2 regions of the Paenibacillus sp. PastF-3 genome follow, and region 1 is predicted to be linked to the other one. Evidence: riboswitches for the same ligand, from Rfam matches in the RefSeq annotation. Region 1 holds a riboswitch; the other holds the start of a gene.
What was found. A riboswitch is a leader RNA that binds a small molecule or an ion and turns the genes downstream of it on or off. The one in region 1 is predicted to bind preQ1.
Positions count from the first base shown of each region.

Region 2: linked by a shared signal. The riboswitch ahead of queF (preQ(1) synthase) and the one ahead of M2444_RS29320 (queuosine precursor transporter) in region 1 are both predicted to bind preQ1.

Region 1 is NZ_JARXWM010000022.1:94,974-98,141, reverse strand. Features, by position in the region: gene M2444_RS29325 (AMP-binding protein) at 1-724, opposite strand, end outside; gene M2444_RS29320 (queuosine precursor transporter) at 934-1,647, opposite strand; PreQ1 riboswitch class I at 1,658-1,703, opposite strand; gene M2444_RS29315 (methyl-accepting chemotaxis protein) at 2,047-3,168, shown strand, end outside.
Region 2 is NZ_JARXWM010000001.1:824,877-828,044, reverse strand. Features, by position in the region: gene murB (UDP-N-acetylmuramate dehydrogenase) at 1-155, shown strand, start outside; gene ymzB (protein YmzB) at 225-560, opposite strand; gene M2444_RS03790 (ATP-binding cassette domain-containing protein) at 624-791, shown strand; PreQ1 riboswitch class I at 1,053-1,096, shown strand; gene queF (preQ(1) synthase) at 1,248-1,733, shown strand; gene queC (7-cyano-7-deazaguanine synthase QueC) at 1,763-2,425, shown strand; gene M2444_RS03775 (6-pyruvoyl trahydropterin synthase family protein) at 2,425-2,907, shown strand; gene queE (7-carboxy-7-deazaguanine synthase QueE) at 2,900-3,168, shown strand, end outside.

The sequences.
Region 1 (3,168 bases):
CAAACAACACCACACCCGGAATCTGCTTGCACAGCTCTAACACCTGTGTGGCGCTAAATTTTTGCGTAATATGAAAGTTTGCTCCGCCATACAGACTCTGCATTACAGCGAACAAGGACAGCGAATGCACAAACGGACCCGGTGCTAAAACATCCTTCATAGCGTCCAATTTAAAGGCAGCACTCGATACCTCAAAGCTCTTTAACCACGATAAATGGGTACGCATATATCCTTTGGGCAGTCCAGTTGTGCCTGAAGTGAAGCCGATAAATAATAATTCATTCGTCTCATCCAATTCAGCTTCTGGCTTCAGCGCATCCAGCCACTGATCATAGGAGCCTGTCCGATCTTTTGTAAAAATCATTGTTGGGATCGCTTGCTCCCTGAAGACCAAATTCTTTGCAGCTTCCGGCTCGGCAAAAATCATTGTCGGCTGGCACTGCTCTATAATAACCTGCAGTTCGTTTGCACTCCACTTGGGATCTAAAGGGATGGGAACACAGCCTGCATAAATAGCCCCCAAGAAAACCTCAACAAATTCAATGCGATTCGTAGATAAAATAGCGATTTTGTCATGTCTCAGACCCTTTTGCTGTAGACCATTCGCAATTCTCCGCATCGCTTGTACTAATGTTGCATAAGTATGACCCGCTTGGTTATGGGTTAAGGCAATACTGTCGGGCTGCTGTGCTGCATGACGCAGTATAGGAACTACTAGATTCATCCTTCATCACACCTGTTCGTAATTTCTGTGTCTACCGATTATGCACACCTCTGAATTGCATGGGATACAATTGGAATGGCTACGATAGCTTATTTTAGCTTTATATTAATTTTATGTACATATTTATATGGAACGATTAAGCCTCTTACGACTGGAAAAATCAAACAGCGCGCATCGATTATGATCGGTACGCGCTGGCTGTATTGTGTTTAATTTTTCTTTTGAGCGGATGATAATGCCCCATCTTCAGCAAAAGTAAAAGTTCGGGCGATATATAAGATAGGTGTGCCGACTGCGGTTAGTAAGAATTTCGCCAGATACGTTGTAAGCAAAATTTCAAACCACACACTCCAGTTATACAACCCAGCAAATGCAATGGTGCAGAAGATTAGTGTATCCACAAAAGAGCTAACCATCGTACTACCGTTCGAACGGATCCACAGCTGACTTGAGGTGCTGTAATATTTGCGAATCCAGGAATACAACCGAACATCTAGGAACTGACTAATGAAATAAGCAGTTAAACTACCCAACGCTAGTCGAGGCATCAGCCCAAAGATCGTCTCCAAAGAAGACTGAGCAATATCGGTCTCTTGTGGCTTAAATACTAGTACCATCTGCATAATGACTGTCGTCATAAGCAAGGTGAAGAAACCAAACCAAACCGCTTTACGTGCTTCTGCTCTTCCATACTTCTCATTAAGCAAATCGCTGGTCATATACAAAGTGACATACATCGTATTTCCGAGTGTCATCACGATATCAAATGGCATAGCAATCGTCTTAGCTACCTGAATATTAGCAATTACAGTAGCGATACCTACCCAGGCATACATTCCACTTTTGCCGAACAGGCGGTAACAGAGCAGAAAAAAAGCAAAATTGACAATAACAAATAAAACTCCCCACAACAAATTAAACATATTACTTAAACTCCTCCTAGTTTTGTTTACGCGGGATGGTTACGAACCGCGGCTTACATTAAGTTTTGGAACAAAACATTAATACTCTATCACACTGTCGTCAAACAATCCATAAAAATAAACAATTTATGAAATGGGTATTTATACCCATTTTTATTAACTAAAAATAAAAGTGTCAGTAATAATTCATCTTTTTCAGAAAAATATGCTCTATAAACTAAAACTTTCACTATTCATCCAGAGGTTAATTCTATAGAATAGTATCAAACACTTCATTCCCGATCCATTTAGTTGATATATTACATAACTATGGAATATATTGCAGGTTGCCAGTCACTAGCAGTCGGTAGGGATATAAAGAAATGGGGCTTCACTGCCCATAAAAAGGGGGAGAACAATATGTTTCGTTTCAAGCAGTCGATCAGTCGCAGATTTACGCGTTTATTATTTGTAGTTCTATTACTCACGTCTCTTTTGTTAAGTACCAGCTTCTACTTTATATCCACCAGTATTTTCAACAGCTATGTCATGCCACAAATCAATCAAATTCTAACTGCAGCTGCTCAGGACGTATATAAGAACATAAATACAATGCATGCTCAGCAAGCACTAAAGAAGAACGAACAAGCAGCCACCAATCTTGAATTCTATTTTCAGGATAAGAGAAAGCAGCATGGGGTTGAGACTATTTTTCTACTCAATCTAAAAGGCAAGGAAGCTGAGGTTCTGTCCGTAGATCATGATGCAAAATTAAAGCCCGAGGAAATTGTTAAGGTATCCTCTGCAATGCAGCAAGCCCTTAAAGGAAAGAGTGGACTAAGCGATACATACAAGGACTCGCATGGTGTACATAAGTCAGCTTATATCGGAATTCCCGGAAGTACGATGGTTATCGGAATCAGCAGTGATGTAAGCTTTATTCAAGAAAAAACTGACAGTATCCTGTGGACCAGCGCGGGGATCACTCTGCTAACGCTGATCATAGGGTCAACTGGCGCCTGGTTTATGAGCATGCGGATAACCCGTCCTATCTCAAAACTTGCAGCTTACAGTGCCCGTCTTGCAGAGGGAGATTTCACAGAGGAATTAACGGTTCAAGGCAGTGATGAGGTAGCTCAGCTATCCAGAAGCTTCCAAGCGATGACCCTACGCCTAAAAGAAATGATCGGACATGTACTCGTCACCTCAAACACCGTGGTCACCGATTCCAATTCTTTAAGAGAACGTGTTGAGGTCTTAAATGAAATGGCAGACCACTCTAGTACTTCTGTTGTAGAAATTGGAAGAGGTAGTACAACCATCGCGAGCAGCGCTCTAGATAATTCAAAAGCTATGGAAGAAATCAATTTCGGCATTCAGCATATTGCTTCAGCAGCCACCGAAGTCACTGAGCAAATTAGTGAAGCTTCCGCTGAAGCGATTGGCGGTAATGAGATTGCCCAAAGCGCCGTTCTGCAAATGCGCCATGTTGAACGCGCCTCCCTGCAGTCGCTGGAGCAACTACAAGTTATGAACGAACGT
Region 2 (3,168 bases), on a different contig from region 1:
CTGAGGTATCCAAGAAGCATGCAGGGTTTATTGTAAATGCAGATCATGCAACCGCCAGCGATTACATTGGGCTAATTCACCATGTAAGGGCGACTGTGAAGGATAAATTCGGTGTGGAGCTGGAAACTGAAGTGGAGATCATTGGAGAAGAGTAACTTATTAATCGTATAAATCGAAAGAGCCCCAGATTTACTGTGGGCTCTTTTGCTGTTATTACAACTTGCTTAATTTACTGAGAGGGTATATATAGCTCGATCTGTCGTGATTTCCGCCTTACGATCTCCTATGTCCTCAATCCGAAGCCCGTCAATAGCTAAGTCATAGGTGGAGTGTGGTAACGATACTAGCTCACCATCGGCGTTTAAAGTGCTGCCAAATCCTTTTAATATTATTGCACTCCCTAGATAATCATCGATAACATCCTCCGCACTCCGAAACTCAACAGCCTCTAGATTAAAATGAATTTTATCCAGATCACGAAGCTCTTTCTTTTCAATTACAATAGTTTCATTCACATGACTGTTAATCCAGTCCATAAGTTTCTGTATACTTTGTTCCATTAGATGAGCCCACCCTTACCTCGAAGATTATTAAGTTTAAGTTACCCTTTTCTTAGGATTTGAATCCATATTTCTGCTATATTAGAACGAATTACTTTTGCTGTAAAAAAGGGCGAGGCCTTTGGGTTTCTAGGTCCCAAGGGTGCTGGGAAGACAACAACAATGTGCATGATGACAGGTCTACTTCAGTCTACAAGCGGAGAAATTTTAATTAATGGCATGAATATTTAACATCATAAAAAAGAAATTCATGCTCAAATTGGTGTTGTTTTCGAGCTTCCGAATCTATACATGCGTAGTTCTATTCGAAATAATCCGGACCTGTTCGCTGATCTGTATAGGGTAACAGGAAATCGAGTGAATGAAGTCATGGAAACTCCAACTGTTTGACAAGGGAAAAGCTAAGGCAAAGCGTAGAACTTGTCAGGAGCAGGTTACCCATGGTATAGTTCAAGACGCAATATGCTTAAAGAAGAAGTCTGCACGGATGATGCAGGAGAGGTTCGCGAACTCCCTCTATAAAAAACTAAGAGTATATTAAATCATATAAGCGGATGTGCTCCTTTATCGGGACGTTGCAACCGTTTCTTCTTAGTGGAGCCAAGTTTTCGAAATCTCGTTCTTCTTTCCATTACCGGCCAAGGCCGAAGGAAAAGAGAGGGGTTTTTTGTCGTGTCAGAAGGAAGAATGAAAGAGGAAATGCAAGAGGTTACTTTGCTTGGAAATCAGGGAACGCAGTACCAGTTTGGTTATGATCCAGATATTCTTGAGGTGTTTGATAACAAGCATCCTGGGCGTGATTATTTTGTTAAATTTAACTGCCCTGAGTTCACAAGCTTATGTCCTGTAACAGGCCAGCCAGATTTTGCTACATTGTATATTTCATATATTCCTGAGCAGAAAATGGTGGAATCCAAATCATTAAAGCTATATTTGTTTAGCTTCCGTAACCATGGTGACTTTCATGAGGACTGTGTCAACATTATTATGAATGATCTGATCGCACTGATGGATCCACGATACATTGAGGTGTGGGGCAAGTTCACTCCGCGTGGAGGCATCTCTATTGATCCTTATTGCAACTATGGAAGACCGGGTACGAAGTATGAGGCGATAGCGGAGCACCGCTTAATCAATCATGACCTCTATCCGGAAAAAGTGGACAACCGCTAATCCCAATAAGTTGATAAGGAGAGATTTAGATGAATAAGAAAGCACTCGTCGTATTCAGCGGCGGACAAGATAGCACCACTTGCCTGATTTGGGCTTTGAAGCAATTTGAGGAAGTGCAGGTCGTTACCTTCAATTATAATCAGCGGCATGCGGCCGAAATCGAAGTGGCTACAGAAATAGCGGCTAAGTTTAACGTAAAACAGCATATCCTTGATCTGGGGCTGCTGAATCAGCTGGCACCCAATGCACTAACTCGGCAAGATATTGATATTGTTGCTGGCGAAGGTGATGAGCTTCCTAGTACGTTTGTAGACGGACGGAATCTGTTGTTTTTATCTTTTGCCGCAATACTAGCTAAACAGCTGGATTACTCCCATATCGTCACTGGTGTCTGCCAAACGGATTTTAGCGGGTATCCGGATTGCCGTGATGTTTTTGTGAAATCATTAAATGTTACGCTGAATTTATCTATGGACTATGAGTTTGCGATACACACTCCACTGATGTGGCTGGATAAAAAAGAAACATGGAAGATGGCCGATGAACTGGGCTATTTTGATTATGTTCGTGAACACACATTAACCTGTTACAACGGCATAATTGGCAGTGGCTGTGGAACTTGTCCAGCTTGTCTATTACGTCAGCGTGGACTTGAACAATATGAGGCAGAGAGAATGGAGGTCAGTTCTTAATGCTTAACGAGGTCTCAGTCTGCAAAATATTTACGTTCGATGCGGCGCATCAGTTAGTGGGTCACAAGGGAAAATGCAGCAATCTGCATGGACATACGTATAAGCTCGAAGTAGTGCTTAAGGGTAAACCTATGATCGCGGAAGGTCATTCAGACGAAGGGTTTGTTATTGACTTCAGTGATATCAAGACGACTGTGCAACAAAGCCTAGTAGACCGTCTAGATCATGCTTTTCTCGCTATGGGAAATGAACCTGTATTAGAGACGTTAATGAATACTGGCTCCAAAGTAGCCTTGTTGTCATTCCGGACTACAGTTGAGAATATGTCCTCATACATTGCCTACAAGCTTAAGCAAGCGGGGTTGCCGTTGTACGCTGTAAAGCTATGGGAGACTCCAACCTCCTGGGCAGAAGTACTAGCTGACGATATCCCTGAGGATGGACCTTCTTACCGCTTGTATGGAGGCTGTGACTGTGAGTAAGATTCCCGTAATTGAGATGTTTGGGCCGACTATTCAAGGTGAAGGTGCGGTGATTGGTGTGAAGACGATGTTTGTCCGCACCTATGGCTGCGATTATCGCTGTGGCTGGTGTGACTCCTCTTTCACTTGGGATGGCACAGCGAAAGACAAGGTTCGAATGATGACCTCGGATGAAATTATGAATGAACTTTTAGCTATAGCTGGAGATAATTTCGACTGTGTTACGATTTCCGGAGGTAATCCTGCTTTAATTGGTGATGG